Regions from separate parts of the Mesorhizobium sp. B2-8-9 genome, predicted to be linked through region 1. Evidence: predicted binding sites of a transcription regulator. Region 1 holds the regulator's gene; the other holds the start of a gene.

Evidence for each region. The regulator LexA, encoded in region 1, represses DNA repair genes until DNA is damaged. The targets are predictions, from matches to a motif close to TGTTCNNNNTGTGTTCNG.
Region 2: the regulator LexA is predicted to act here: its motif matches at 11,481-11,498, upstream of FJ423_RS22825 (DNA recombination protein RmuC).

What each region holds. Positions count from the first base shown of each region.
Region 1 covers NZ_VFTQ01000006.1:151,099-166,659, reverse strand. The annotation lists gene secG (preprotein translocase subunit SecG) at 57-569, opposite strand; gene tpiA (triose-phosphate isomerase) at 870-1,637, opposite strand; gene FJ423_RS10160 (peptidylprolyl isomerase) at 1,781-3,676, shown strand; gene trpD (anthranilate phosphoribosyltransferase) at 3,673-4,683, shown strand; gene trpC (indole-3-glycerol phosphate synthase TrpC) at 4,689-5,501, shown strand; gene moaC (cyclic pyranopterin monophosphate synthase MoaC) at 5,504-5,983, shown strand; gene glp (gephyrin-like molybdotransferase Glp) at 5,983-7,188, shown strand; gene FJ423_RS10135 (alpha/beta hydrolase) at 7,236-8,066, opposite strand; gene kynU (kynureninase) at 8,114-9,361, opposite strand; gene lexA (transcriptional repressor LexA) at 9,794-10,528, shown strand; gene FJ423_RS10120 (ComEC/Rec2 family competence protein) at 10,566-13,031, opposite strand; gene gltX (glutamate--tRNA ligase) at 13,134-14,558, shown strand; gene gltA (citrate synthase) at 14,737-15,561, shown strand, end outside.
Region 2 covers NZ_VFTQ01000021.1:49,089-64,649, forward strand. The annotation lists gene FJ423_RS22760 (LacI family DNA-binding transcriptional regulator) at 1-106, shown strand, start outside; gene FJ423_RS22765 (inositol monophosphatase family protein) at 96-896, opposite strand; gene FJ423_RS22770 (LLM class flavin-dependent oxidoreductase) at 964-1,962, opposite strand; gene FJ423_RS22775 (arylamine N-acetyltransferase) at 1,966-2,787, opposite strand; gene FJ423_RS22780 (AI-2E family transporter) at 2,934-4,100, opposite strand; gene FJ423_RS22785 (carboxymuconolactone decarboxylase family protein) at 4,362-4,925, shown strand; gene FJ423_RS22790 (helix-turn-helix transcriptional regulator) at 5,064-5,903, shown strand; gene FJ423_RS22795 (LLM class flavin-dependent oxidoreductase) at 5,931-6,992, opposite strand; gene FJ423_RS22800 (DUF6481 family protein) at 7,221-7,649, shown strand; gene sugE (quaternary ammonium compound efflux SMR transporter SugE) at 7,723-8,037, opposite strand; gene FJ423_RS34645 (hypothetical protein) at 8,223-8,348, opposite strand; gene FJ423_RS22815 (cation diffusion facilitator family transporter) at 8,547-9,506, shown strand; gene FJ423_RS22820 (GFA family protein) at 9,542-9,946, shown strand; gene FJ423_RS22825 (DNA recombination protein RmuC) at 10,195-11,448, opposite strand; gene def (peptide deformylase) at 11,552-12,082, shown strand; gene FJ423_RS22835 (hypothetical protein) at 12,140-12,319, shown strand; gene fmt (methionyl-tRNA formyltransferase) at 12,377-13,312, shown strand; gene FJ423_RS22845 (N-acetyltransferase) at 13,309-13,815, shown strand; gene truA (tRNA pseudouridine(38-40) synthase TruA) at 13,837-14,601, shown strand; gene FJ423_RS22860 (transporter) at 14,939-15,544, opposite strand; gene dapE (succinyl-diaminopimelate desuccinylase) at 15,547-15,561, opposite strand, start outside.

The sequences.
Region 1 (15,561 bases):
CCGCATTTGCCGCGACTGTGTTCAAAGAACAACAGATCGCGGCAGTGCTTGTCCGGCTACTGGTTCGGAACCTGAGGGGTGACCGGCAAGGTGACGCCGTTGGTCGCCGGCGCGGTGCTCGGATTCGCGGGCGCCGGAGCAGGCCTTGTGGCCGGAGCCGGCGCTGTGGCGCCGTTGGCAAGCGGCGTGGTGCTCGTCGCACCGCCAGCCGGAGCCGCGGGAGCAGAGCCGCCGGCCGGGGCTGCTGGCTGCGAGCTGCCCACCGGTCCGTTCGATCCCGGCAGTTGGTTGAGCACGCCGTTGCCCTGGCTGGACGTTGCCGGGCGGTCGAGGATGTCGATCGGCTTTTCGCCATAGCGGGCAAGGATCGACAGCGCCAGCGACGTCACGAAGAAAGCTGCCGCCAGGATCGCGGTGGCGCGCGTCAACGCGTTGGCGGCGCCACGAGCGGTCATGAAACCGGAACCGCCGCCGATGCCCAGGCCGCCGCCTTCGGAGCGCTGCAGCAGCACCACGCCGACGAGGGCGAGCACGACCATGAGGTGAACGACGATCAGTACGGTTTCCATAATTTATCCTGGCGAGGCCTTGCGCGAGCGCGCATACGACCGATGATTTGGAGGCGGCTCCTTACAATGCTTTGGCGGCATTTCCAAGCCCGTGGCCGGGAATATGGGAACCAATGCGGCCATTACAACGATTTAGCCGCGTGAGCCTGGGAGACGGCTAGGGTGTGTTGAGATTCAGGTCAGGCCGAGCCGAGAACGGTGGTTTCCGAGAACCGGAGCGGAGCGTACTAAAGTACGTGAGCACCGGAAGCGCAGGAAACCATCGTTCGCAGGCCGGCATCACCTGAAAATCAACGCAGGCTAAGCCATGTTCATATAAGCTTCCGCTATGGCCAGGAAGTCGGCCGCCTTCAAGCTGGCGCCGCCGACCAGCGCGCCGTCGACATTGTCGACGCCGAGCAGTTCCACCGCGTTGGAAGGCTTGACCGAGCCGCCGTAAAGAATGCGCGTCCTGGCCGCGGCATCGCCGAGCAGCGCGGTCAGCTTACCCCGGATATGCGCATGCGCCTCGGCGACATCGGCGGCGGTCGGCGTCAGGCCGGTGCCGATCGCCCAGACCGGCTCGTAGGCGATGATAGTATTGGCGGCGGTGGCGCTCGCCGGCACGGAACCGTCAAGCTGGCGCGACAGGACATCAAGCGTGGCGCCCGCCTCCCGCTCGGCGCGCGTCTCGCCGATGCAGATGATGGCCACCAGCCCTGCCCGCCAGGCCGCCGACGCCTTGGCATGAACTATTGCATCGTCGTCGCCGAACAGCTCGCGGCGCTCGGAATGACCGACGATGACGTGGCTTGCGCCGGCATCCTTGAGCATCTCGGCCGAAATCTCGCCCGTGAAGGCGCCGCTCTCCTTGGGATGGCAATCCTCTCCACCGGCACGCACCGGCGTGCGCGACAGGATCTCGGCGGCGCGCTGCAGCAAGGTCGCCGGCACGCACACGACCGCTTCGGTCTCCGCGTCGAGCCCGCTCATGAACCCGTTGCCTATCGACCGCAGCTCGTTGAGCGAGGCGCTGGTGCCGTTCATTTTCCAGTTGCCGGCGACAAGTGGGCGGATTCCGGGGGTCATGGGGCGCGTTCTCCGAGCGACATTAAGCAGCGCCCTCACTACCAAAATCAGGTCACAAAGCAATCGACAGTGGACCGGAAGGGCGCTATTGCGCTTGTTTCAGACTCGGCGCACGCGAAAATGCGCAAAAATCGGAAGTATGCATGCTTGGTATATTGAGAAGCGCGGCAGGCACCTGGGTCGCGAAGGCGTTGCTGTCCTTGCTGGTGGTGAGTTTCCTCGCCTGGGGCGCGACCACGCGCATGGTGGGTGGCGTGCTGGGCGGCCATCACGCGGTGATCACGGCCGGCGGCACGGAGGTCTCGATCAACGAGTACCGCCTCGCTTACGACCGCCAGCTCAGCCTTCTGTCGCAGCAATATGGCCAGCGCGTCACCCATGAACAGGCCAAGCTGCTCGGTGTCGACAATCAGGTGCTGGCGCAGCTCGTTTCGGGCGCAGTGCTCGACGAACAGGCGCGCAAGCTCGGGCTCGGCCTCTCCAAGGATCGGCTGGCCGAACTGACGCGCGAGGATCCGGCCTTCAAAGGCCCCGGCGGCCAGTTCGATCGCCGCACCTTCGAGTATCTGCTGCGCCAGCTCGGCATGCGGCCCGAGGACTATCTCAGAAACCGCTCGCAGGTGGCCGTGCGCCAGCAGATCGTCGAGGCGATCTCCGACGGCCTCAAGGTGCCGCAGACCTTCCTGAAGGCGGTCTCTCTCTATCGCGGCGAGGATCGCACGATCGACTATGTCGTGCTGCCGAAGACGCTGGTGCAGCCGATCGAGGCGCCGTCCGACAGTGCCCTCACAACCTATTTCGACGCCAACAAGAAGAACTATGCCGCGCCGGAATACCGCAAGTTCTCCTATGTCCGGCTGGAGCCGCAGGACATCATGGATCCGTCCGCGGTGACAGACCAGCAGATCAGCGAGGACTACAACAAGAACATCGCGCGCTACACGACGCCCGAGATGCGCACCATCGAGCAGCTGGTGTTCAAGACGCCGGATGCGGCCAAGGCCGCTTTGGATTCGCTGAAGGCCGGCGCGACCTTCGACAAGCTCGTCACCGCCGAAGGCAAGACGCAGGCCGACACGCTGCTCGGCACGCTGGCCAAGGACAAGATCGCCGACAAGGCGGTGGCCGATGCCGCCTTCTCGCTCAATGCCAACGAGGTGAGCCAGGTCGTCCAGGGCGCCTTCGGTCCCGTGCTCTTGCGCGTCACCGAGATCAAGCCGCAGGTGGTGAAGCCGCTGTCGGAAGTGTCCGGCCAAATCCGCAAGGACCTGGCGCTCGGCGAGGCAAGCCGCATCCTGCTCGATGTGCATGACAGCTACGAGGACACCCGCGCCTCGGGCGCCTCGTTGGCCCAGGCCGCCGAGAAGTTGAAGCTCAAGGTCGTCACCATCGACGCCATCGACCGTACCGGCCAGCGGCCGGACGGCACGATCGTCAACGACCTGCCGGAATCGGCCGAGCTGATCAAGTCGGTGTTCGCGGCGGAGCCCAATACCGAGAACGAAGGCCTGACGACTGCCGGCAACGGTTTCGTCTTCTACGAAGTGCAGTCGGTCACGCCGGCGCGCGACCGCACGCTGGATGAAGTCCGCAAGAAGGTCGTCGCCGACTGGACGGAGGCCGAGACCGACAAGCGGCTCGACGCCAAGGCTCAGGAGCTGGAGAAGCGCCTCAAGGCAGGCACCGCGCTCGACGTCATCGCCGGCGAGCTCAAGCTCGACAAGCAGACCAAGCGCGGCCTGAAGCGCGAAGCCGACGATGCCGATTTCGGCAAGGAAGGCGCCGCGGCCATGTTCGGCGTCGGCGAAGGCGGTACCGGTTTGATCCCCTCGCCCACCGGCGACGGCCAGATCCTGTTCAAGGTCGCCGAGGTCTTCGAGCCGGCGGGCGCCGATGGCAGCGCGGTGCCGGACGACGCGCAGAAATCCTTCGGTGCCGGCATGTCCGACGATCTGCTCGACCAGCTCGTGGCGCAGTTGCAGTCGCAATATGACGTTCGCATCGATCCGAACGCGGTTTCGCAAGCACAGACACGATGAGCGCTCTCAAGACACACATAGCCAAGGTCGCCACGGGCACCGCGCTTTCCTTCGAGGAAGCGCGCGAGGCGTTCGACATCATCATGTCGGGCGACGCGACGCCCGGCCAGATCGGCGGCTTCCTGATGGCGCTGCGCGTGCGCGGCGAGACGGTGGGCGAGATTTCCGGCGCGGTCGCCACGATGCGCGCCAAGATGCTGCGCGTCGAGGCGCCGCAAGGCGCCATCGACATCGTCGGCACCGGCGGCGACAATTCGCATTCGGTCAACATCTCGACCGCTTCGGCCTTCGTCATTGCCGCGGCCGGCGTGCCGGTCGCCAAGCATGGCAATCGCGGCCTGTCCTCGCTGACCGGCTCCGCCGATGTGCTGACGGCGCTGGGCGTCAGAATAGACATCCCGCCGGAGACGATCGGACGCTGCATCCATGAGGTCGGCGTCGGCTTCATGTTCGCGCCGGCGCATCATCCGGCGATGAAGCATGTCGGACCGACCCGCGTCGAGCTCGGCACGCGCACCATCTTCAACCTGCTCGGACCGCTGTCGAACCCTGCCGGCGTCAGCCGCCAGATGGTCGGCGTCTTCCTGCCGGAGTGGATCATGCCCGTGGCCGAGACGCTCAAGGCGCTGGGCGCCGATCACGCCTGGGTCGTCCATGGCGACGGCTATGACGAGATCACCACCACCGGCGAGACCCAGGTGGCGGAGCTCGCCGGCGGCGAGATTCGCAGCTTCACCTTGACGCCGGAAGCCGTTGGCTTGAAGCGGCACACAAAGGAAGAGCTGCGCGGCGGCGACGCGGCCTACAACGCCAAGGAATTGCGGGATATGCTTGGCGGAGCCGCCGGCGCCTATCGCGATACGGTGCTGATGAATGCCGGCGCCGGGCTGGTTGTGGCCGGCAAGGTGACGACGCTGGCCGACGGCATCGCGGCGGCGGCGCAAGCGATCGACAGCGGCCGCGCGCTTGCGGTGCTCGACAAGCTCATCGAGATTTCGAACGGATAGACCCCTTGTCCGATATCCTGCGCAAGATCGAAGCCTACAAGCGTGAAGAGATCGCCGCGGCGAAGCTCGCCGTGTCGTTCGCCGAGATCAAGACGAAGGCCGGGGACGCCGAGCCGCCGCGCGGCTTCCTTGCCGCGCTGGAAGCCAAGCGCCGAGACGGCGGCTTCGCTTTGATCGCCGAGATCAAGAAGGCCAGCCCTTCCAGGGGCCTGATCCGGGCCGATTTCGATCCGCCGTCATTGGCACAGGCCTACCAGAAAGGTGGCGCCGCCTGCCTTTCGGTGCTTACCGACGCCCCGTCTTTCCAGGGCGCTCCCGAATTCCTGACAGCCGCTCGGGCAGCGGTGCGCCTGCCGGCTCTGCGCAAGGATTTCCTGTTCGATCCCTACCAGGTCTACGAAGCACGCGCCTGGGGCGCCGACGCGATCCTGATCATCATGGCGAGCGTCGACGACGCGCTTGCCAGGGATCTTGAAGCGACTGCCTTCGAGCTCGGCATGGACGCTCTGGTCGAGGTGCATGACGAAAAGGAAATGCAACGCGCGCTTCGCCTTTCGTCGAGGCTGATCGGCATCAACAACCGCGATCTCAGAACCTTTGAAACCAGCCTCGACGTTTCGGAGCGGCTGGCGGCCATGGTGCCGGCGGATCGGCTGCTGGTCAGCGAAAGCGGCATCTTCACACATCAGGACTGCCGCCGGCTGGAGAAGAGCAAGATCGGCACCTTCCTGGTCGGCGAGAGCCTGATGCGGCAGGCCGACGTGGCCGCCGCCACGCAACTGCTGCTCACCGGCAAGGCGCGTGCCGAGGCCGTTTGAGGATGGCCTCCCTTACTCATCTTGGCGCCAAGGGCGAAGCCAACATGGTCGATGTCGGCGACAAGGCCGAGACGACGCGCACGGCAGTCGCTGAAGGGTTCGTCTCCATGCAGCCGGAAACGCTGGAGATGATCCTGGCCGGCGACGCCAAGAAAGGCGACGTATTGGGGACTGCCCGTATCGCCGGCATCATGGCCGCAAAGAAGACGCACGAACTGATCCCGCTCTGCCATCCGCTGCTTCTGACCAAAGTTGGCGTCGAGATCGAGCCGGACCATTCCTTGCCAGGTCTCAAGGTCACCGCGCTCGCCCGCGTCACCGGCAAGACGGGCGTGGAGATGGAGGCGCTGACCGCCGCTTCAGTCGCCTGCCTCACCATCTACGACATGGCCAAGGCAGCGGACCGCGGGATGGTGATTTCCGGCGTCCGGCTGGTCGAGAAGACCGGCGGCAAATCAGGCGACTACAAGGCAGGTTCATAATGGCCTTGCTTCCGGTCACCGAGGCGCTCGAACGCCTGCTGGACGGCGTGACGGCTCTGCCGGGCGAGCGCGTTCCGCTGGCTGACGCGGCGGGCCGCGTGCTGGCCGAGCCGGTGGTCGCGCTGCGCACGCAGCCACCTTTCGATGCCTCCGCGATGGACGGCTATGCCGCGCGCTTCTGCGATGTCGCCTCGGCGCCGGCGCTACTCGAGGTCATCGGCATGGCGCCTGCCGGGCGCGGTTTCTCCGGAACCGTCGGGGAAGGCCAGGCCGTGCGCATCTTCACCGGGGCGCCGTTGCCGGAGGGCGCCGACACGGTCGTCATCCAGGAAAACGTCCGCGACCTCGGCAATGGCAGGATCGAGCTGACCGAGCCGACCGCGGAAGGACGTAATGTGCGCCGCCGCGGGCTCGACTTCGGCCAGGGCGACGTGCTGCTCGAAAAGGGCCGCGTGCTCGATGCAGCGGCCCTTTCGCTGGCGGCCTCGGCCAACCACCCAGCCCTGAACGTCGTGCGCCGGCCGCTGGTCGCGATCATCGCCACCGGCGACGAATTGCTGCCGCCTGGCAGCGCGCTCGGCCCTGACCAGATCATTTCGTCGAATGCCTACGGCGTTGCCGCCGCCGCCCAGTCGGTCGGCGCGCTCGCGCTCGATCTCGGCATCGCCGCCGACCGCCAGGAGGCGATTGCCGCGCTGGTCCGGAAAGCGGTCGAGGCGGACGCCGATGTCGTCGTCACGCTCGGCGGCGCCTCGGTCGGCGACCACGACCTCGTCCATAACGTGCTGACCGGCGAAGGCATGCAGCTCGATTTCTGGAAAATCGCCATGCGCCCCGGCAAACCGCTGATGTTTGGCCGGCTTGGCAATATCCGCTGCATCGGCCTGCCCGGCAATCCGGTGGCAAGCATTGTCTGCTCGCAACTCTTCCTGAAGCCGCTGCTTGCGCGGCTCGGCGGCCGCGATCATCGGCAGGACGTGCGAACGGCTCGGCTTGGCACTGCGATCCGGGCCAACGATCTCAGGCAGGATTACGTGCGCGCGGTCGTGCGCGAGGACGCCGGCACCTTCGTCGCGACGCCTTTCGGAATCCAGGACTCCTCGATGCTGCGGATGCTCGCCGACGCCAACGGCCTGATCGTGCGCGAGCCCTTTGCGCCGGCGGCGGAAGCCGGCGCCGAATGCAGCGTGCTCATGCTGCGCTAGGCTTCGACGAAGTCGATCCTGATACGTCGACGAAGTCGATCGTAACCTTATTCGTCCACCAACGTACGGGTCAGGGGATGATCCCGGTCGGCGAGGCCATCGACAACGTTGAAATGATGCCGGTCCGGCTCGACCACTGAACGGGTGGAGGCGCCGAGCCCGGTCCAGATGTTGGCGAGCAACGCGCTCTGACGCAGGAATTCCGAACGCTCGCCGCCGCCGGCCCAGCAGGTGATGCAGGCTCCCTGTCGAGGCCGCAACAATGCCGGGCTTTCGCTCCGCGCTTCCGGCTCGTCGATGTTCAGGGTCTCGTTCAGCGCTGTGAACATCAGCGGCCGAAGGTCGTGCAGGCCTGAAATCGAAACCACTTGGCGTATGCGCCGCGCCACATCGGATGATAGCGGTGAGGCCGTGGTCACCATCCGGCTGGCGAGATGCCCGCCGGCCGAGTGCCCGGTCAGCATCAGCGGACCATCGACCATGGCCGCCGTCTTCTCGATCGCTGCAGCGACCTCGCCGACTATGCCGCCGATCCTGGTCTGCGGGCACAGCGTGTAGGAGGGCATGGCGACGGCAAAGCCGCGGCCGAGCGCGCCTCCAGCCAGATGCGACCAGGAGCTCTTGTCCGACTCCATCCAGTAGCCGCCGTGGATGAACACGACGAGCCCCCTTGGCGCCGCAGACGGGAGAAACAGGTCGAAGCGATTGCGCGGCGCTTCGCCGTAGACAACATCGAGCCGCGCCCTGCCCTCTGACAGCAGCCTTTCGCGAAACGCCCGCGCCGGCCGATCCCACGCAGCCGGCCAGCGGTCGCCGCCCGCGATATTGGCGCCATTTGCATAGGCGTCATCCCAGTCGGCAATACGATGTCCCAGCAACGGTGTCTCCTCGATCAGGTCATTTGTTCGGCATCGCCGATTCAAAGTCAGGTAACGGTTGTTTTGATGGCAAAGCGCGCGTCTTGCCAGATGCCAGTGCGCAGGATTTCCTGCAGCACCTCGACCGCATTCCAGACATCGCGGTAGCCGACATAGAGCGGCGTGAAGCCGAAACGAATGGTGGATGGCGCGCGGAAATCGCCGATCACGCCGCGCTCGATCAACGCACGCATCACCTGGTAGCCATGCGGATGGGCGAACGACACCTGGCTGCCGCGCTCGGCGCCGTTGCGTGGACTCTCCAGCTCAAGACCGAAGCCGCCGCATTTGGCTTCGACAAGCCGGATGAACAGGTCCGTCAGCGCGACGCTTTTTCTCCGCACGGCCCTGATGTCGACATCGTTCCACATATCCAGCGCCCCTTTCAGCGCGCGCATCGACAGCACCGGTTGCGTTCCGCACAGGAACCGCCGGATGCCCGTGCCCGCGGCGTAGCCCTGCTCGAACGCGAAAGGCCGGGCATGGCCCCACCAGCCGCTGAGCGGCTGGCGAATGTCGCGGTGATGGCGGCTCGCGGCGTAGATGAAGGCTGGCGAGCCCGGCCCGCCATTGAGATACTTGTAGGTGCAGCCAATGGCGAAATCGGCATTAGAGCCGTCGAGATCCACCGGCAGCGCACCCGCCGTGTGGCAGAGGTCCCACGCGATCAGCGCGCCGGCTTCATGAGCCTTACGGGTGAGCGCCGCCATGTCGCGCAGCCGGCCGGATTTGTAGTTGACGTGGTTGACCAAGATGACCGCGACGCGATCGTCAACCAGTTCCTCAATCGTCGGGGCATCGGTGCCTTCGAGCCGCAGCACCGTGCCGAGCCGCGTCGATGCGACGCTTTCCGCCATGTAGAGGTCGGTCGGAAAGCTGTCGCCCTCGGCAACGATCACCGAACGCTCGGGCCGCATTGCAAGTGCCGCATGCAGGACCTTGTAGATGTTGATCGAAGTCGTGTCGCAAACGACCGTCTGGCCGGGTTTCGCGCCGATCAGCCGTCCTAGCTGGTCACCCAGCTCGATGGGCATATCGAACCAGCCGGCGGTGTTCCAGGCGCGGATGAGATCCCGCGCCCATTCCTGCCTCGCGGCAGTCTCGATCTCGCTGAAGGCGTCTACCGAAGCAGCGCCCAGCGAATTGCCGTCGAGGTATATGACGTCTTCCGGCAAGACGAAGCGATCGCGCATGGCGCGCAGCGGATCCGCGGCATCCATCGCCTCGACTTCGGCGAGATCAGGAATTCCCCTCATTGTGCTGCCGCCTCCATTTCGATCTGGCCAAGGGGGTTGTCTCACCACCGTCGGCGACAGGGCAAGAACCTTTGGTCCTACGTTAGCTGGTCCATAGACGGCGAAGACTGCGGATCGGAACTTCGCCAAGGTTGGCATTTTGGGTTCGTTTCGTTCACGGTGCCACGCGCTTACGGTAGAGCCGACGTGATCCCAACCACGGCTTCGTGATCGTGGCGGGTTGTATTTCAGCGTAAGGGGAACTCCAAAATCGAGCGAAATCAATGCCGCTGCCCCAGGAGGGGCAGCCGGCCGTCACCGGATGCGACATTGTTTCGGCAGCCTTAACAAATTCACTAAACTTTAAACGGTTGCGGAACACAACTGGAACAGATAGTGTTTGTTCTGGGTTTGTTTTTCTGATTCTGGTTTCAGAACCCGTGGGGGCCGCCGATGCTGACGCGCAAACAACATGAACTCCTGATGTTCATCCATGAACGCCTGAAGGAGAGCGGGATTCCTCCATCATTCGATGAGATGAAGGAGGCGCTCGACCTTGCCTCCAAGTCCGGCATCCACCGGCTGATCACTGCGCTGGAGGAACGTGGCTTCATTCGCCGGCTGCCGAACCGGGCGCGCGCGCTGGAAGTGCTGCGCCTACCCGACTCGATCGCGCCTGGCCTGAATGCCGCGAAGAAGTTTTCGCCGAGCATCATCCAGGGCGGCCAAGGCAATCTCAGTCGCCAGGTCAAGCCGACGACGCCATCGCGCACCCCGACGCCAAGCAATGACGACGAGGCCGCGGCGGCCGTATCCATTCCGGTGATGGGCCGCATCGCCGCCGGCGTGCCGATTGACGCCATCCAGCACCAGACGCATTCGATCTCGGTGCCGCCGGACATGATCATGGGCGGCGAGCATTACGCGTTGGAGGTCAAGGGCGACTCGATGATCGAGGCCGGCATCTTCGACGGCGACACCGTCATCATCCGCAATGCCAACACCGCAAGCCCGGGCGAGATCGTGGTGGCGCTGGTCGACGATGAGGAGGCGACGCTTAAGCGTTTCCGCCGCAAGGGTGCCTCGATCGCGCTCGAGGCCGCCAACCCGGCCTATGAGACCCGGATCTTTGGACCGGACCGGGTCAAGGTTCAGGGCAAGCTCGTGGGACTTATCCGCCGCTACTGAGCAGAACTGCCCCGGCCTTCTTCGCCCGAACGACAATCTATTGGCCCGGTGCGGCGGCTGGTTTCTCCGGCTGCTTATAGGGCGCCAGTCCCCTCGCCTCGCGCGTGTATTTCCGCTGCTCGTGCCAGGGTCGGTATGGTTCTACGACCGCGTAGCGGACGGTTGGCCGCGCGGTTGCCGATTGCGGATCGAAGAAAACGGCGGCGCTGCCGTCGCGCGCCAGCTGCCGCTTGGTGACGACGAGCACACGCGGATCGCGGCACGGGTTATAGGCCGTGGCGTCGTTGATGACGATGAGGTCGGCGAAGCCGCAGGCCGGCCGGGCGGTGTCGCGGGTCTCGGCGAGCGCGACGATCGCGCCGGAAGGATGCCGACCGATGCAGAGATCGCCGCTGCAATAGAAGGGCGAGCCGGGCGGCAGCTCGACGGGATCGGCAATGTCCAGCGTATCTTTGGCGAACCTTTCTGGCGGCACGATCTCCTCGGCTTTCAGCGCCCGTTTCCAGTTGTCGGTGGTGAACTCGTTGGAGCGTTCGCGGTTGACGGCAAGCTCGCCGCCGCCGATCGGCATCGCCACCAGATGCGCATCCTCCGAGATAAGTACGTCCGGTGTGCGGACGTGCGGAATGGCCAGCAGCGCAGCGAGCGCGAAAGGTACGGCGGCAAGCCTCAGCCAAGTGGTAGCCATGGTCGCGATGACCAGCGCGACCGTCGCCAGCAGCACCGACTGGATCGAGATCAGCCCCACGGCGTCGACCGGTGAGCGCTCGGAAATCCATGCCGAAATGGCGATCATCGCCGTCAGGCCTTTGCCCATGACAAAGAGGAAGGGACCGTCTAAGCCGAAGGGCATGGCCAGCGCGCTCAGCACGGCGAACGGCATGACGACCAATGAGACGATCGGCATGACCGCCAGATTGGCCAGCAGGCTGAGCGGCGACACCCGCTGGAAGTGCCAGATGGCAAACAACAATGTTGCGCTGCCCGCGATGAGCGACGTCACGGCGGCGCCACCCGCTCCAATCGCCAGTTTTCGCGATAAGAACCCGAGAAACGAACGCTTTGCCGGCGGCGCGGTCGTTTTGCCGGCGCGATAGTCGGCAAAGCCGGCATAGGCGCCGACCAGGGCGGCGGTGGCGGCGAAGGACATCTGGAAGCTCGGGCCGACCACTTCATGCGGCGAGACCAGGATGACGGCGATGGCAGAGATCGCCAGGTTGCGCATGGTCAGCGCCGCGCGGTCGAAAAGCACGGCGACCAGCATCACGCCAAGCATGATGAAGCTTCGCTCGGCCGCCACCACGATGCCGGAGATCACGAGATAGGCGGCGATCGACGCCAGCGCGATGCCAGCGGCATATTTCTTCACCGGCCGGCGCGACGAGAAGTCCGGAAACAGCGCGAAGGCGCCGCGCAAAAGCACCATGATCGTGCCGGCGACCAGCGCCATATGCAGGCCGGAGATCGAAATGATGTGGTAGATGCCGGTCCGCCGCATCGACTCATTGATGGCTTCCGGAATGCCAGCACGAACGCCGACGATCAGCGCCGCCGCGATCTCGCCCTCGGAACCGCCGATGCTGCTCCTGATGTGGTCGGCAATCCCCTCGCGAGCATTTTCTATGGCCGATGCCACGCGCGCGCCAAACGGCACCTCCGTTGGCGCACTCGGGGTCGGCGCGACAAGTTTCGGATCGCCCAGGAAAAAGCCGCTGGCGCCTATGCCGGCAAAATAGCTGTCGAAGGAAAAGTCGTAGCTGTCCGGCCGAACAGGACCTGTCGGCGGCAGCAGCTTGGCATAGCCGGTCAGCATCGACCCGGCCGACATGCCGGACGGGATCCTGCGCGCCGACAGCCTGATGCGGTCCGGCGCGTAGCGCAGCTTCGGACGCTCCGTGGATATCAGATCTATGGTGAGCCGGACACGGCCGTTGGCCATCGCCTCGGCGGTGACGAGGCGGCCCGTCAGCCGTGTCTGGATTTCGGAACCCAGCATCGGGGTCGCCATCCGCCAGGTCTCCACCTTGGCCGCGAGAAAGCCCAAGGCGCAGAAAAACGCCGCCATGAAGACAAGGTGCGTTCTGTGCCGGGAACGCGAGACCGCCGCGCAGACCGCCATCAGGGCGACCGCCGCGAGCGGCCTGTAGAGGTCCGGCTCGGCGCTCAGCGAGAAGTAACAGATCACGCCGGCTGCCAGGAACACCGGCACCAGCAGAAAGCCGACGCCGCGGTCGAGCTCGGTGGTGGCGGCGACCGCAACGCTTCGGCGCAGAGCAGGAAGCGAAACGCGGCCAAGCTGTCTGCGGATCCGGCCGACATTGGCTGTCGGCGATGCTGGCGGTAACGTGCCGCCGCCAGTTGGCAGAAGCCCGGCTGGCGGACGCGGCGCCTGAAGCGAAAGCGGCGTTCCCTCTTCGGGCACGGCATGAGCGAACATCAGGCGTTCGCTGACGCCTGCTGTCGTTTCCCCGCTCTCCTCCGCGCCCCGGCCACGTCCAGCCATCGGGTCTGCCCCTTGCGCCCCAGACCGCCTATGCTACATGAACGCCGGTCGCGTGGAAGTCTGCGCGAAACATGCATTTTTCAGCGCTTCCTCGAGAGTTCCATGTCCGACAAGGTCGTCACCCGTTTTGCCCCCTCGCCTACAGGCTACCTGCATATCGGCGGAGCGCGCACGGCGCTGTTCAACTGGCTCTATGCTAAGCACACCGGCGGCACGATGCTGCTGCGCATCGAGGATACCGATCGCGAGCGCTCCACCGAAGCCGCCACGGCTGCCATTCTCGACGGGCTGACCTGGCTTGGCCTCTCGTGGGATGGCGAAGCCGTCTCGCAGTTCGAGCGTGCGCCGCGTCACCGCGAGGTGGCGGAGGAGCTCGTGCGCATGGGCAAGGCCTATTACAGCTACGAGACGCCGGCGGAGCTGGAGGCGATGCGCGAGGCCGCACGTGCCAAGGGCCTGCCGCCGCGTTACAACGGCCATTGGCGCGACCGCGGCCCCTCCGAGGCGCCGGCAGGCGTCAAGGGCGCGATCCGCATCAAGGCGCCGACCGAGGGCGTGACGATCGTCAACGACCGCGTGCAGGGCGAGGTGCGCTTCCCCAACAAGGATCTCGACGACTTCATCATCCTGCGTTCCGATGGCGTCCCGACCTACATGCATGCCGTCGTCGTCGACGATCACGACATGGGCGTCACCCACATCATCCGCGGCGACGATCACCTGACCAATGCCGCGCGCCAGACGGTGATCTACAACGCCATGGGCTGGGACGTGCCGTCGATGTCGCACATCCCGCTGATCCACGGCGCCGACGGCGCCAAGCTGTCGAAGCGGCACGGCGCGCTCGGCGTCGAGGCATATCGCGCCATGGGCTACCTGCCCGAGGCTCTGCTCAACTATCTGGCCAGGCTCGGCTGGAGCCATGGCGACGACGAGGTGATGTCGATTAAGGACATGATCGCCTGGTTCGACATCGGCGACGTCAACAAGGGCGCGGCCCGCTTCGACTTCGCCAAGCTCGAGGCGCTGAACGGCGTCCATATGCGCAAGATGGACGACCGGGCGCTGTTCGACATCTTCGTCGCCACCTTGCCTTATCTCGAAGGCGGCCCGGCGCTCGCGGCAAAGCTCGATGACCGGCGCAAGGCGCAACTGCTTGCCGCCATGCCCGGCCTCAAGGAGCGGGCAAAGACGCTTGTGGAACTGGTCGACGGCGCGGCGTTCCTGTTCGTCGAGCGGCCGTTGCCGCTGGACGAGAAGGCGGCGGGCTTGCTCAACGCGGATGCGCGCGCGATTCTGCGCGGCGCGCATGGCGCATTGTCTTCTGTTCAGGGCGACTGGAACGCCGCCTCGGCCGAGGCTTCGATCCGCGACTTCGCGCAGGCCGGCGGGCACAAGCTGGGCGCCGTGGCGCAGCCCCTGAGAGCCGCGCTGACCGGCCGCACCACCTCGCCAGGCGTGTTCGATGTGCTTGCCGTGCTGGGCCGCGAGGAAAGCCTTGCGCGCATTGGAGATCAAATCGATTAGGAGCGAGCTGGCCCAAGAAGATTGGCATTGAAAGGTGTGTTTCGCAGTGCAACATTGGGCTTGGCCCAATCTGGCACGCACCTCCTAAAATGCGGTGGCGAGTTCGCGCATTCCGGTGACTTCGACGTGTCGTTTGCAGGAATTGCCTTGCCGGCATGAGGAACAAAAGGAGTTGAGAATGAGCGAAGCTGCGACAAAACCGGAACCGGGCAGCAAAAAGCGCGAGTCGGCCGCCAGGCTCGAGCTCGCCGGCAAGACGCACGAATTAAAGGTGCGAAGCGGGACGGTCGGGCCGGACGTCATCGACATCGGTTCGCTCTACAGCACCACCGGCGCCTTCACTTACGATCCCGGCTTCACCTCCACCGCGAGCTGCGAATCGGGGATCACCTTCATCGACGGCGATGCCGGCATCCTGCTGCATCGCGGCTTCCCGATCGATCAGCTCGCCGAGCACGGCGACTTCCTCGAGGTCTGCTATCTGCTGCTCTACGGCGAGTTGCCGACCAAGGCGCAGAAGGACGACTTCGATTATCGCGTGACGCGCCACACGATGGTGCATGAGCAGATGTCGCGCTTCTTCACCGGCTTCCGCCGCGACGCGCATCCGATGGCGGTGATGTGCGGCGTGGTCGGCGCGCTGTCGGCCTTCTATCACGACTCGACCGACATCTCGGACCCGTATCAGCGCATGGTCGCCTCGATGCGCCTGATCGCCAAGATGCCGACGATCGCGGCGATGGCCTATAAGTACCATATTGGCCAACCCTTCATTTACCCGAAGAACGATCTCGGCTTCGCGGCCAACTTCCTGCACATGTGCTTTGCCGTGCCATGCGAGGAATACAAGATCAATCCGGTGCTGGCGCGCGCGATGGACCGCATTTTCATCCTGCACGCCGACCACGAGCAGAACGCTTCGACCTCGACCGTGCGCCTGGCCGGCTCTTCGGGCGCCAACCCGTTCGCCTGCATCGCCGCCGGCATCGCCTGCCTGTGGGGT
Region 2 (15,561 bases), on a different contig from region 1:
CGGCAACAGGGAGGCGCCGCCGCGCAAGCTCGTGCTGAAGGGCCGGCTGATGATCCGCAATTCCTGCCGGCCGCTGGGCGCGCTCGCGCAGAGCGTCAGCGCGTAAATCCGAAGGAGCTCTCGCCTAGCAGCTGCAGCCTCGGAAAGATGCCCCGGCCGCCGGCGACCACACGGGTGCCTTTGCCGATCACCGTCTTGGGGTCCGCTTTCAGCACCGTGCCGCCGGCCTCTTCGACCAGCAGCATGCCGGCCAGGCAGTCCCAGGCGTTCATGTGCTCCTCGAGATAGCCGAGCAGCCGGCCGGCCGCCGCATAGGCAAGCATGAGCGCTCCGGACGCATTGCGGTAGAAGACGCCGCCCTCGCCCATGATCAGGCCGATGAGAATGACGACATTCGTGGTCGAGGCGCGGTTGGAGAGCCCGGTGCCGACGGCGCCGTCGGAAAGCGACGCCGCATTGCTGGCCTTGATCGGCTTACCGTTAAGAAAGGCGCCGCCGCCGCGGCGGGCGTAGAACGTTTCGTCGGTCGAGGGTTCGTGGATAACGCCGACGATCGTCTCGCCATCCCTGGCGCAGGCGATCACCACGCACCAGGCGGGAATCCCGCGCACGAAATTGGCGGTGCCGTCGATCGGGTCGATCACCCAGACATGACCGGTTGTTCCGGTCACCGCCGCGTGCTCCTCGCCGACGATGCCGTCTTGCGGATAGGCCTCGGCGATCGCGGCGCGGATGAACAGCTCAACCTCGCGGTCGGCCTCGGAAACCAGGTCCTGGTGGCCCTTGCTCTCGACGGCCAGGTTGTCGAGGTCGCGAAAATATTTCAGCCCCAGCTCGCCGGCGCGCCGCGCCAGGTCGATAGCAAAATGCATGCGGTCGTCGAGATCATGGGTCATGTGCAGGCTCGCGCGTTGGCGGTGAGCCTGCCCTTAACAGATGGGTATGTCAGAAGCCATGGCGCCGTCAGGCCGCCTTCGACATCGATTTGTGCACGTCAGCGAGGATCTCGAAGGAGCGCACGCGCGCCGCATGGTCGAAACACTGCGCCGTCACCATCAATTCATCGGCGCCGGTGCGGCTTATGAAGGCGTCGATGCCTTGGCGCACCGTCTCCGGCGAGCCGACGACAGCGCAGGACAGCGCCTGGGCAAGCATGGCTTTCGCCGCAGGGTCGAGGTCGCGGTCGTAATTCTCGACCGGCGGCGGCAATTGGCCGGGCCGGCCGCTGCGCAGATTGACGAAGGCCTGCTGCAGCGAGCTGAACAGAAGCTTCGCCTCGGCGTCCGACGGCGCGGCGAAGACATTGAGGCCGAGCATGACATAAGGCTTGTCGAGTTGCGCCGACGGCTGGAAGCGCGTGCGATAGACCTCCAGCGCATGATCGAGCTCGGCCGGGGCGAAATGCGAGGCGAAGGCGTAAGGCAGGCCGAGAAGGGCTGCGAGCTGCGCGCCATAGAGGCTGGAGCCGAGGATCCAGACCGGCACGCTCTGGCCCTCGCCGGGCACGGCGCGGATGCGCTGGCCTTCCTCGGCTGGCTGGAAATAGCCCATCAGCTCGACGACGTCCTGCGGGAAATTGTCGGCGCTTTCGAGATTCCGTCGCAACGCCCGGGCGGTCAGCATGTCGGTGCCCGGCGCGCGGCCGAGGCCGAGATCGATACGGCCGGGGAAAAGTGCGGCCAGCGTGCCGAACTGCTCGGCGATCACCAGCGGCGCATGGTTGGGCAGCATGATGCCGCCGGCGCCGACGCGGATCGACTTCGTCCCGCCGGCGACATGCGCGATCACGACGGACGTCGCCGCGCTCGCAATGCCCGGCATGTTGTGATGCTCGGCCAGCCAGTAGCGCCGGTAGCTCAGCCGCTCGGCATGGCGGGCAAGGTCGAGCGAATTGGCAAGCGACTGCGAGGCGGTGCTGCCTTGCGTGATCGGCGACAGGTCGAGAACCGAAAGGGCCGTCATTGGTCAGGTCTCCACGATGCGTTTTTCCCGCAGTCTCGCCTCGAAGGCAGCGCGGTCGGGAATGACGATGGCGAGCTGGCTCTCCAGCACGCCGGCGAGCTCAGCGGCCGTCGCGATCTCGCGCTGCTCGCTGCGGCCGCCGGCATGATGTGTCGACAGCCGGTTGTTGCGCAGCGCATAGCGCCGGTCGGGCAAGGCCAGCGCGGCAACCAGGGTCGACAGGAAATGTGAGCTCGGATGCGTCGACAGGAAATGGCTGCCGACCAGGTAGTCGACCTCATAGGCCTGACTCATGTCGAAGCGGTAGAGCGTGCGCCAATCGCTGCCAATGCCTGCTTGCAGGCGAAGATCGTCGCCGGTCTCGACGATGCGGAAGGCCTCGTGCAGTGTCTGCTGCACCAGCCCGGGCTCAAGCAGCAGCGGCGCCGTCAGCGTCAGTCCGCCGAAGCCGACATCGGCAATATAGGTGCGGCCGCCGAGCTCGACGCGCAGCAGCATATGGCTGCGCGCTGTGACGGCATCGTCGGGCTGGCCCCACAACACGCGCGCCGCCAGCCCGCTGGTCGTGAAGCCGAGCGCCTTCAGCGCATGCATGAAGATGAGATTGTGCTCGAAGCAATAGCCGCCGCGGCCCCGGCCAAGAATCTTGTCCTGCAGCGAGGCGATATCGAGCCCGACGGAAACGCCCATCAAGGCGTCGATGTTCTCGAACGGGATCGCCTGCGGGTGGGTTGCGTGCAGCGCCTGCAGCGTGGCGAGCGCAACGTCGGTCGGCCCGTCATAGCCGATGCGGGCGAAATAGCCATCGAGATCGAAGTCGCTCATTCAGGGCAGGTCCGGCTTGACCGGCCCGATATAGGCACTGCCCGCCAACGCTGCAAATAACGGCCATGCTTTGCGATTGGGCCACATGCCAATGCATGTCGCCCGGAAATGCGCAGCGGTTCTCGGACTTTTCAGCGCGACGTGCTTCAGGCCGGTTTGTGATTGTTTTCGGCCGGCTCTTCCTCGATGGCCATGGACTGCTGCGCCGCCAGGAAGTTGCCGACATGGCTCAGGCCCTCGAAATGGTCGCAGAAGACTTTGATGACGACCAGCAACGGCACCGCCATCAGCGCGCCGACGAAGCCCCACAGCCAGGACCAGAAGGCGATGGCGATAAAGATCGCCACCGCATTGATCTCGAGGCGCCGCCCGACCACCGTCGGCGTCACGAACTGGCCTTCGATGATGTCGCACAGCACCACGAAGGCCGGCGCCAAGAGCGCATAGGCGATCGTGTCGAAGCTGATCAGCGCGATGATGGCGACAATCACGACCGTCATCAGCGCGCCGACATAGGGCAAGAAATTCAGCAATGCCGCCATCGCCCCCCAGACGAGCGGGTTGGGCATGCCGAGCCCCCACAAGCCCAGCCCGATCACCGTCCCGAGACTTACATTGATGATGGAGACCGTGAGCAGATAGTGCGAAATCTCGCGCTCAACGTCATAGACGATGCGCAGCGCCCGCTTCTTCTGCGTCATGCTGGCGAAGGATTGGACGATCTTCTCGTAGAACAGCGTGCCGGAGGCGAGCAGGAACAGCGACAGCACGAAGACGATGGTGATCGCGGTGCCTGCTTCCAGGATGTTGCTGGCCGCCGTGGACAGGATGCCGGAAGGCGCTACCGCGACCCGCTGAAGGCCGGGTTCCTGAGATGTCTCCGTCAGCGCCTCCAACTGATGTGAGAGGTCCGTCATTCGTTCGAGCGGCCGCTTGAACGGCGCCAGCCGCTCGGTGAGCTGCTGGCCGATCGAATAGCTGTTGTTGATGAGGTCGATGACCGGACCGCTGAGCAGATAGCCTGCGGCGGCGAAGACAAAGATCGAAAGCAGCACCAGCAGCGTCGCCGAGACAACCTCAGGGATGCCGTGCTTGCGCAGCAAACGCACGATCGGCGTCAGCGTCAGCGCCAGCAGAAAGGCGAGTATCACCGGCATGAAGAAGGCGCGCGCGAAGTACAGCGCCGCCGCCGTCATCAGAATGAAGATCCCGATCACCAGCGACCGCGTCAAGCGCATGTCCGCCCGGGTGCTAGCACGCGGATCAGGGCTTTCGGCAACGCTCGCGCCCGAAACGATCGGCTCGGCTTTCATCGGTTCCCCTTGCAAGCCCACCACCCAAACAATGAATGCATGGCAGGCTTCCGGGCGAAACGCGGGAGTTCCGGGCAAGGTTCCATGAGCCGGCTGTCCGCGGCATCGCACATGCGGTCGCGCTATTACATGACGCGTAATTGAGCCGCTGCGCCGGCCAGGCCTAATACGGGGCAGGCTTTTGCGACGACAGAGCAGAAGGCTGGCGCGGCGACGACTTCGTCCGCGCGATCACATCCGATTTTGCAAGAGGACGTTACAATGCAAAGGTTCAACCTCCAGACGATCAGCTCGGCACCCGAAAAATCCAGGCCTGCGCTCAAGGCGTTGGAAGAGAAGTTCGGCTTTCTTCCGAACGTCATGGCGACTATGGCCAACAGTCCGGTGCTTCTCAACGGATTCGTCGCCACCTTCGGCAGTTTTCACGGCGGCAGCTTCGATGAAATCGAAAAGCAGGTCCTGCTGCTTACCAATGCGGTAACGATCAAGTGCCCCTGGACCGTTGCCGCGCATTCGACATTCGCCATCGAAGACGGCATCGACGAGGGCGAAGTCCAAGCGATCCGAAAGGGCAGGCTGCCAGCCAACCCGAAATACGCGGCGCTCTCGGCGTTGACGAAGACGTTGATCGAAAAAAAGGGAAACGTCACCGATGCCGACATCGATGCGTTCACCGCGGCGGGTTACTCGAAAGCCCAAGTTCTGGAGGTGGTGACCGGCGTCGGCGTTTCGACAATGGCGGCAACCACGACCAACATGGCCGGTACGCCGATCGAGGAGCGCTTCCGGGCGCAGGCATGGTCTCCGCTCGCGGTGGCAGCCTGACCCGCATAAAAACCGAGACCTGGAGCGCGACGCACTTCAGCGTGATTGGCGGCGCATGGATCGGCACGATCCCTGCGCCGCCAAAACTTGAGCCGGATTGAAGCGTATCGCAGCGGCGGTGCCCGAGGATTGCTGACCATGAACCCGTCGAAAATCAGGACAGGCATGACGCCCGATCTGGGTGTGCTCTTGCGCCACTGGCGCGATTTGCGCGGCACAAGCCAGCTCGATCTGTCGCTTGATACCGGCATCTCCCAACGACAGATCAGCTTCATCGAAAGCGGACGCAGCGTGCCCAACCGCGAAACCCTGATGGCTATCGCCCGGGGGCTTGATGTGCCTTTACGCGAGCGTAACACATTGCTGCTCGCCGCGGGCTATGCGCCGATGTTTTCCGAAAGCGCGTGGGATTCGGTGGAAATGAAAAGCGTTACCGACGCCCTGACGCGCATCCTGCGGCAGCACGAGCCCTTTCCAGCAGTCGTGATGGATCGCTACTGGAACGTGCTCATGGCCAATGAATCCGCGCCGCGCTTCTTCGGCTGCTTCATCGACATGTCCGCCCGCCAGGGACCGCGCAACATGTTGCATCTGATGTTCGATCCGCAAGGCATGCGTCCGTTCATCGCCAATTGGCCCGATGTCGCCAGGAGCCTGTTCGAGCGTGTCTATCGCGAATCCATCGGCCGCGTTGTCGACGAGAAGACGAAGGCCCTGCTGGCGGAATTGCTCGCCTATCCGGATGTTGAAAACGAATGGAAAAACCCGGTGGCACTGGGCTTCACGCCAGTCATTCCGCTGGGGTTCGTCAGGGAAGGCAGGGTTCTCAACTACTTTTCGATGGTCACCACGGTCGGGACGCCGCAAACCGTCGCTGCCCAGGAACTGCGTGTCGAGTGCATGTTCCCGGCCGACGAGGCAACCGAGGCGCTTCATGCCAAAATGATGGCCGTCGGCGCCGGGCATCCAGCGGCCTAGCATCTGGAGACCGGCGTCGACTGCCGCTCAGTCGACCGGCGCCGCGGTGGCGGGCGCGGTTTTGGCCGTCTCCTTGCGCACGATCGGCGCCACCCTGGTGCCGTAAAGCTCGATAGCCTTCATGATCTTGGCGTGCGGCATGGTGCCGATCGCCATCTGCAGCAGGAAGCGGTCGTTGCCGAAGATCTTGTGCTGGGCGACGATCTTTTCCGCCACGGCCTCAGGATTGCCGACGAAGAGGGCCCCACTGGGACCCCGCGCGTGATCGAAATGCGCGCGCGAGGTCGGACCCCAGCCGCGCTCGCGGCCGATGCGGTTCATCACCTCGGCCTGCGGTCCGTAGAAATCGTCGGCCGCCTGTTCGGTCGTCTCGGCGATGAAGCCGTGCACGTTGATGCTGGTGGCGAGCCTGGCCGGATCGTTGCCGCCGCGCCGCGCCGCCTCGCGATAGATATCGAACAACGGCGCGAAACGCGCCGGCTCGCCGCCGATGATGGCCAGCGCCAGCGGCAGGCCGAGCATGCCGGCGCGCGCGGCGGATTGCGGCGTGCCGCCGATGGCGATCCAGACCGGCAGCTTTTCCTGCAACGGACGCGGATAGACGCCGCGGCCGTTGATCGGCGCGCGCAGCTTGCCCTGCCACGTCACTGTCACCTGATCGCGGGTGGCGAGCAACAGGTCGAGCTTCTCGGCGAACAGCTCGTCATAGTCCTCGAGATTGTAGCCGAACAGCGGGAAGGATTCGATGAAGGAGCCGCGCCCGGCCATGATCTCGGCGCGGCCACCGGACAGAAGGTCGAGCGTCGCGAATTGCTGGAAGACGCGCACCGGATCGTCGGAGGAAAGCACCGTGACCGCGCTGGTCAGACGGATGCGCTTCGTGCGCTCGGCCGCCGCGGCCAGCGCCACCACCGGCGCCGAGGCGGCATAGTCTGGGCGGTGATGCTCGCCGAGGCCGAACACGTCGAGGCCGACCTGGTCGGCCAGCTCGATTTCCTCGACGAGGTTGCGCAGCCGCTCATGCGGGCCGATCGCGCCGGGGCCCGGCTCCGGGCTGACATCGGCGAAAGTGTAGAGACCGAGTTCCATCTGGTTGCGTCCTCAATGTTCATGTCGGCATTTGTTGTCGGCGCTAGAGGTAGCCATCCGCCGTTCTGCCCGCCAGACGCGCGATCTGTGAACAGTGCATCGCGCTGCCGGGCCGTACCCCTGCGGCAACAAGCCCGGATTTTTCATGGCTGCCATACCGTTTTGGCGCTTGAACTTAGCGCTTTCACGCGTATGTAAGCGTCGCGAATAGACTGCAGGGAAGTACACTTGGCTATCTACAGGGAAAAAGACATTTTCGAGCGGCGCAATGCCGCGAACGAGGCAAAGAAGGCGCTGCTCGAGCGCTTCAAGGCAAAGCCGGCGGCGGATGATCCGACAGTGCTGGCGCGCCAGGCCGAACGCAAGGCGATCCTTGAGGCCCGCGCCATCCGCGAGGCGGAAAAGGCAAGGCTGAAGCAGGAAAAGCTGGCACGCGAAGCGGCCGAGAAGGCCGAGCGCGAGGCGATTGCCGAAGCGGCGCGTCTTGCCGCGGAAGCGGCGGCGGCCGAAGAGGCCAAGCGCCGCGAGGCCGAGGAATCCGAGCGCATCGCTTTCGAGCTTGCCGACGAGGCCGCGCGCAAGGCCAAGCGTGACGCACGCTACGCCGCGCGCAAGGCACGTGTCGGCCGTACACCTCCGGGCTTCTCCGCCCGCTAGGTTTGGATTCGTTGGAAATCAAGTCAGGGTCGCCGAAAGCGGCCCTGAACGCGTTTGTGCTACGGATAGCAGGCTAGGCGACCAGTTTCAGCCCGACGATGCCGCAGACGATCAGGCCGATACAGGCGAGCCGGACGATCGTCGCCGGCTCGCCGAGCAGCCAGATGCCGAGCAGCGCAGTGCCGACGATGCCGATGCCGGTCCACACCGCATAGGCCGTGCCGACAGGCAGCGTCTTCAGCGCCAGCCCGAGCAGACCGAGGCTTACGATCATCGAGGCGATGGTGAGAAGGGTCGGCAGCGGCTTGGAGAAGCCGTCGGTATATTTGAGGCCGATCGCCCAGCCGATCTCGAACAGGCCGGCGAAGAAAAGAAAAATCCAGGACATCGAAGACACTCCGTCATTCCAGCATCGCCCTGAGATGCTTGGCGGCGGGTCGTCCCGGCCGGTTTTTGGGAAAGCGAGGTCGTCCTCGCCCGATATGGGATGGCCTCGATCAATAAAACACCGGCAGCATTGTCATGCCGCCGGTTCAAAGTCAGCATTGAGCCGGGTCGACCGAATTCGGCCGCTTACTTTTCCTTGATGCGCAACGCCTTGACCGGCGGCGCCTTCGGAGCCGGGGCCGCGGCGGGCTTTTTGGCGTCCTTCTTCGGCTTGCGGGCTTCCTTGCCCGCCTTCATCGCACCTTTAGCCATGATTCGCTCCTCCGATTGTGGACGTGCGAGTGAAACAAGAGAAATGCCCGGCTGCAAGAGGCTGTGCCGCTTTGCGAAGCCGGTCGACCGGCTGTCAACCGATTTCCGGGCACAGCGCGGTTCGAAACCTCGCAGGGGCTGGTGCATTGTCTGTGAGGCGGGCCGCTAGGCTCGGGCGCGGGGGAGCTCGGAGATCGGATGGCAGGACATAGCGGGTCGAGACGGGTGATCTACGCCGCGCTCGCCGGCAATTTGGCGATCGCGGCGACCAAATTCGCGGCGGCCGCCCTCACCGGTTCGTCCGCCATGCTGTCGGAAGGCGTGCACTCGCTGGTCGACACCGGCAACGGCGCGCTGCTCCTCCACGGCATGCGTCGCGCCGCGCGGCCGCCCGACCGAACCCATCCGCTCGGCCACGGACGCGAGCTCTATTTCTGGAGCTTTATCGTGGCGCTTCTGGTGTTCGCGCTCGGCGCCGGCGTCTCATTCTATGAAGGCGTCATCCACATCATGGCGCCCGAGCCGTTCGTCAACGCCAAGGTCAACTACATCGTGCTTGCCCTCTCCTTCGTCTTCGAAGGCAGCTCATGGCTGTTAGCGCTGAAGGAGTTCCGGCAGCAGAAGGGCAAGCAAGGCTGGCTGCAGGCCGTGCAATCGAGCAAGGATCCCAGCGTCTATACGGTGCTGTTCGAGGACAGCGCCGCGCTGCTCGGGCTGGCAGTCGCTTTCGCCGGCATCCTGTCGGCCCAGCTTCTGGAAATCCCCGAGCTCGACGGCCTCGGCTCGATCGGCATCGCCATCATCCTCGGCGCGACCGCCATCTTCCTGGCGCGCGAGAGCAAAGGGCTGCTGCTGGGCGAACCTGCCTCATCCGAAGTGCAGAAGAAGGTGCTGGCGATCGTCCAGGACGATCCGGCGGTGCAGCGCGCGAACGGAATCCTGAGCGTCCATATCGGGCCGGAGGAAATCGTCGCGGGCTTGAGCATCGAATTCGAGGATCATCTCAGCGCGCCGGATATCGAGGCCTGCGTCGAGCGCCTGGAAGCCAGGCTCAAGAAGGAAATGCCGCAAATATCGAGGCTCTTCGTCAAGCCGCAGGCAACTGGCACATGGGAGCGGCGGCGCAAGGCCATGGCCGAGGCCTCGGAGGAGGGATAGATTTTGACAACGCGAACTTGTCAGGAGGAAGGCCTATGAAGATCGACGGCGGATGCCATTGCGGCGCGATCGCCTATGAGGCGGAGGTCGATCCGGAAAAGACCTCGATCTGCCACTGCACCGACTGCCAGCAGCTGACCGGCACGGCCTTTCGCGTGACCGTCGGCGCGCCGGAAGAGCATTACCGGATTACCAAGGGCACACCGAAAGTCTATATCAAGACCGGATCCAGCGGGGCCAAGCGCGCGCAGGGGTTTTGCGGCGAATGCGGGTCGCATCTTTATGCGACGTCGGTTGGCGATGGACCGAAAATCTATGGCATCAGGGTGGGCACGGCGCGCCAGCGCGACCAACTGGTGCCGAGAAGACAGGTCTGGCACCGCTCGGCGTTGCACTGGCTGCCGGAGTTTGAAGGCATGGCGACCATCGAGGAGCAGTAGCACTGTCGGATCGGCCCGTTGACGGAAGCCTCGGCGATTGGCTGACTGTTTCGCGCCTTCGTTATCCTCGGGCTTGACCCGAGGATCCATGCCGTGACCTTTGTGAGGGGCTCGGCGGAGCAAAATTCTTAGCCGTCTCAATGCGTTAGCCTCATGGCATGCAAGTGATCGGCGTCCCAGACAATCTCCAAGGAATGCGACCTCGCCAGCGAAGGAAGAATCGGTCTTCCAACGTCGGCGTCGAGCGACTACTCGTCGCCTTCGACGACGCGCAGCCTGAGCTGACCCGTCTTGGAGTCTGCTACCCGCGAACCGCCTTCGGCCTTTGGCGCTGCGCTTCGCGCGGCCTCGGTCTCGCCTTCCGCGAATTCCAGCGCCTCGATCTTCTGGCCGCGCTTGGTCACCTTCGACGTCGACACCAGGATGTCGTCGATGTCGCGCGCCGCCTGGCCGAAATGTGTCTGCAGCCGACGTACCCGCTCGTCGACCCGCGCCACATCCTCCATCAGGCGGATGACCTCGCCCTGGATCAGATGCGCCTGCTCGCGCATACGGGCGTCCTTGAGGATCGCCTGGATCACCTGGATCGACAGCATCAGCAGCGAGGGCGAGACGATGACGACGCGGGCGCGATGCGCCTTCTGCACCACCGCCTCGAAATTCTCGTGGATCTCGGCAAACACCGATTCCGACGGCACGAACATGAAGGCGGTGTCCTGTGTCTCGCCCTGGATCAGGTATTTTTCGGCGATATCGCGGATATGCACCTCGATGTCGCGACGGAAAGCCTGGGCCGCCGCCTTCTGCATGGCCTCGCCCTCGGCGGCGCGGATGGCGTTCCACGCCTCCAGCGGAAACTTGGCGTCGATGGCGAGTGACGGCGCGCCGTTGGGCATCCGCACCAGGCAATCGGGCCGGCTGCCGTTGGAGAGACTGGCCTGGAACTCGTAGGCGCCGTGCGGCAGGCCGTCGGCGACGATCGCTTCCATCCGCGACTGGCCGAAGGCGCCGCGCGTCTGCTTGTTGGAGAGGATCGCCTGCAGCTGCACGACCTGGCCGGCCAAGGACTGGATATTGCCTTGCGCGGTGTCGATCACCGCCAGCCGCTCCTGCAGCTTGGCCAGGCTCTCATGCGTCGACCTGGTCTGCTCGGCCATGGTCTGGCCGAGGCGCCCCGTCATGGCGTCGAGCCGTTGTCCGAGCGACTGGGTGAGCTCGGCCTGCCGCGCCCCGAACACCTCGGCGATCGCCCCCATGCGCCCCTGCATCTCTGCCTGCGCCTGCATGATGTCGGCCATCCTCGCCTCAGCATCGCGGGCATGGTCGGCGGCTTCGGCGGCCGCCGCCGCGCGTGCCCCGGCCGCGCGCCACAAGGCGACGACGAGCGCCACGGACAGCGCAAGCAGAAGGATCGCGCCGAAAGCCAGCGCCTGGCCAAGCGTCACGGTCGTGGCGCCAAGCCGCGCGATGGGCTCGGAAAGGACGGAGGTCATGTCGTTCATTTGGGCAGCATAACCGATTCGGCCTCCTGGCACAGATCAAAACGTGAACAGGTCAAAGATGCCCCGGTTGACGCTTTTCAAGCGAGGTCTTAGGTGAGACGCCATGTCGATCAAGCCGCTCATCATCCTTCCCGATCCCGTCCTGCGCCAGGTTTCCAAGCCGGTCGAGCGCGTCGATGCCGATTTGCGCAAGCTCGCCGACGACATGCTGGAGACCATGTATGACGCGCCCGGCATCGGCCTCGCGGCGATCCAGGTCGGCGAGCCGCGGCGGCTGCTGGTCATAGACCTTGCCAAGGAAGGCGAGGAGCCTCAGCCGCATGTCTTCATCAATCCGGAAGTGCTCGAAAGTTCCGACCAGCGGTCCGTCTATGAGGAAGGCTGCCTGTCGATCCCCGACTATTACGCCGAGGTCGAGCGCCCGGCTTCGGTGCGGGTGAAGTATCTCGACCGCGACGGCAAGCTGCAGGAGATGCAGGCGGAAGGCCTGATGGCCACCTGCCTGCAGCACGAGATAGACCATCTCAACGGCGTTTTGTTCATCGACCACATCTCGAAGCTCAAGCGCGACATGGTGGTGCGGAAGTTCAAGAAGCTCGCCAAGGACAAGGCGCCGGGCAAGATGGTGGGCTAGGCGACGCCTTTCCGCGCCTGAAAGAACCCTGGATCATGATATCAGTCGAAGGTTTCCATGGGCGACACCCCGATCAGCAACATTCCTGAACCTGGCCCAAAGCCACAAGTCTCCACATGGGATGCGATCCGCAGCGCATTCGTGTCTGAAGACGCGATCAGCGACGAATTTGCCGATATGATGAATGAGATCGAGGCTCGGAGGAAGCGCGATTTCGGCCGCGATTTCGACGATTGATCGAGATTCGCGAAAGCAAGCGCCAAAGCGGGCGGTAGGAAGAGGAGCACATCCGTCATGCCGCTTCGCGTCATCTTCATGGGCACGCCGGATTTCTCCGTGCCGACCTTGCGCGCCATCGCCGAGGCCGGTCACGAGATCGCGGCCGTCTACACCCAGCCGCCGCGCGCCGCCGGCCGGCGCGGGCTGGAGCTGACGCCCTCGCCGGTGCAGCGCGAGGCGGAGCGGCTGGGGCTCGACGTTCGGACGCCGACGTCGCTGAAAAGCGAGGCCGAGCAGCAGGCTTTTGCCGCCTTGCAGGCCGATGTCGCGGTGGTCGTCGCCTACGGCCTGCTGCTGCCGAAAGCCGTTCTGGACGCGCCAAGGCTGGGCTGCCTCAACGGCCATGCCTCGCTTTTGCCACGCTGGCGTGGTGCTGCTCCCATCCAGCGCGCCATCATGGCCGGCGATAGCGAGACCGGCATGATGGTCATGAAGATGGAAGAGGGTCTGGACACCGGGCCGGTGGCAATGGTTGAAAAAGTCGCCATCGCGCCCGACATGACAGCCGGCGAATTGCATGACCGACTGATGATTCAAGGCGCTTCGCTGATGGTTGAGGCGCTTGCGCAGTTGGGGATAAATTGTCTGACATTTACCCAACAGGCAACGGCAGGGGTGACCTACGCCCGAAAGATCGATAAATCGGAGACACGCGTAGACTGGACGCGGCCTTCTGGCGAAGTCCACAATCACATTCGCGGCCTCTCGCCCTTTCCGGGTGCGTGGTGCGAGGTCGACATTGGCGGCCGCATGGAGCGGCTGAAACTGCTTCGCTCGACGCTCTCGGATGGCGTCGGCGAGTCGGGAGGAATTCTCGATGACCGGCTGACGGTCGCCTGCGGGACAGGCGCGGTCAGGCTGGTCGAAGTTCAACGGGCGGGCGGAAAGCCTGCCACTGCGCAGGAGTTTTTGCGCGGAGCCAAGATCGAAAAAGGAACGAAACTCACATGAGCATGATGTCGATACGCGCGGCGACGCCGCGGGATCGCGAGGCGATCCGCCTCGTCGAAGAACATGCCTTTGGCCAGCAGGCGGAAGCCGGCCTGGTCGACGCGCTTGTCACCGGCGGTGATGCCGTCGTCGAGCTGGTTGCGGAGGAAGACGGGCAGGTCGTCGGCCATATTCTTTTCTCGCGACTGTTCGTTCAGAACGGCACCAAGCAGTTCGCCGCCGTCGCGCTGGCGCCGCTGGCGGTCGAGCCGTCGTTCCACGGCACCGGCATCGGCGGCGCGCTGATCCGCGAGGCGCATGTCCGCCTCAAGGAAGCCGGCGAGATGCTGGCCGTGGTGCTGGGCGATCCGGTCTATTACGGCCGCTTCGGGTACGCCCATGCGCGCGCCGCAGGATTCGAGAGCGAGTACCAGGGCGAGGCGCTGCAGGCGCTGGCCTGGGGCGACGCGCCCGAGACCGGCAGACTGGTCTACGCTTCCGCCTTTACCGCTTTAGCCGCCTAGGCGAGCGGCAAGCGCCGCAGCATGCCGCGTTTTCGGCTCGATATCGAATATGACGGCAGCCAATTCGCCGGCTGGCAGCACCAGGCCGACCAGCCCTCGGTGCAGCAGGCGATCGAGCAGGCGATCGAGAAGTTCTGCGGCGAAGAGGTAAGAATACGTGCCGCCGGCCGCACTGATGCCGGCGTGCATGCCACCGCCCAGGTCGCCCATGTCGACCTGGCCAAAGCGTGGTCGGGCGACAAGGTGCGCGACGCGGTCAACGCGCATCTGCATGCGGCCGGCACGCGTGTCGCCATCCTGAAAGCTGCCGTCGTCGCCGATGGTTTCGACGCGCGGTTTTCGGCCACCGGCCGCCACTATCTCTATCGCATCCTCAACCGCCGGGCGCCGGCGGCGCTGGAAAAGGGCAAGGTCTGGTGGGTGCCGAAGCGGCTCGACGCCGGGGCGATGCATGAGGCGGCCAAGGTGCTGCTCGGAAAGCATGACTTCACCACCTTCCGCTCAACCCAGTGCCAGGCCGAAAGCCCGGTCCGCACGCTTGATCGCCTCGACGTCAGCCGCGATGGAGACTTCATCGAGCTGCGCAGCTCGGCGCGCTCTTTTCTGCACAACCAGGTTCGCTCGATGGTCGGCTCGCTGAAGCGCGTCGGCGACGGCTCCTGGAGCGCCGCCGATCTCAAGGCGGCGCTCGAAGCGCGCGACCGCGCCGCCTGCGGCCAGGTAGCGCCGCCGGACGGGTTGTTTCTTGTCGGGGTGGATTACCCGGAGACAGAGACGGCCAAGTGAAAGCCTCTCATTCTGCCAATGACGCGAGGCAATTGTTTCAGCTTCGAACTTGTGCTGGAGACGGGAATTATCGGCGTCGGCGCTGCCCCTCATCGCCCTGCCGGGCACTTCTCCCCGTATAGTGACGGGGAGAAGGGGCTGGCCGCAGCGCCGGCTTCCTTCCTGCACCGTTAGCAATTGGCGAAGCCGCGGATGACAGCGCCCCTCTCCCCGTCACTATACGGGGAGAGTATGCCGGCAGGCAGGTGATGGGCAGCGCTGACTTTGAATGGTGAAAAACGAGGGTGGATTCAAATCCGAAGCGACTGTTCTGGAAACAGCCGCCCCCGCTGCAACGTCAACCCGTCGTGCCGTCCGGTATGTCGATGCCGAGCAGCGCCTGCAGGCCGAACAGGACCAGCAGCGAGGCGACGAACATGCCGATGAACACGGCCGTGCCCACCGCGGCGCCTTTGCCGATGGTTGTATTGGTCATGCGCCAGGTCAGCACCATCGACAGGGCGAACAGCGCCAGCGACACGAGACTGCTGACCTCGCTGGCGGAAGGCAGGAGCAGCCTGAGCAGCGCCGAGGGCAGCATCAGCCAGGCGATGATCGCCGACGCCCAGTTGGACGCGACGACATAGTGGACGAAGCGGCCGCCGATGCCGGCGCGCGGCGCCACCAGCGCAAGCACGACCAGCGGCAGCACCCAGGAGCCGATATCGACGGTCGCCAGCCTTACCAGCATGCCGAGGCGCCCGGCGAAGGCATCGGGGTCGCCGACCTCATTGGCTATCCCGACCCAGCCGACGATCAGCGCCGGCGCCGCCACGACGATGGCAAAGAAGGAATTCCAGAAACCGTCGGCCGAAAGGTCGAGCAGGCGCAGGCCATCAGCCTTGCCGAACATCAGGCGCCAGGCGCCGGCCAGCGAAGCATAAGTTTCGTCTGCCGAAAGCATGGTCACGAAAGGCCTTG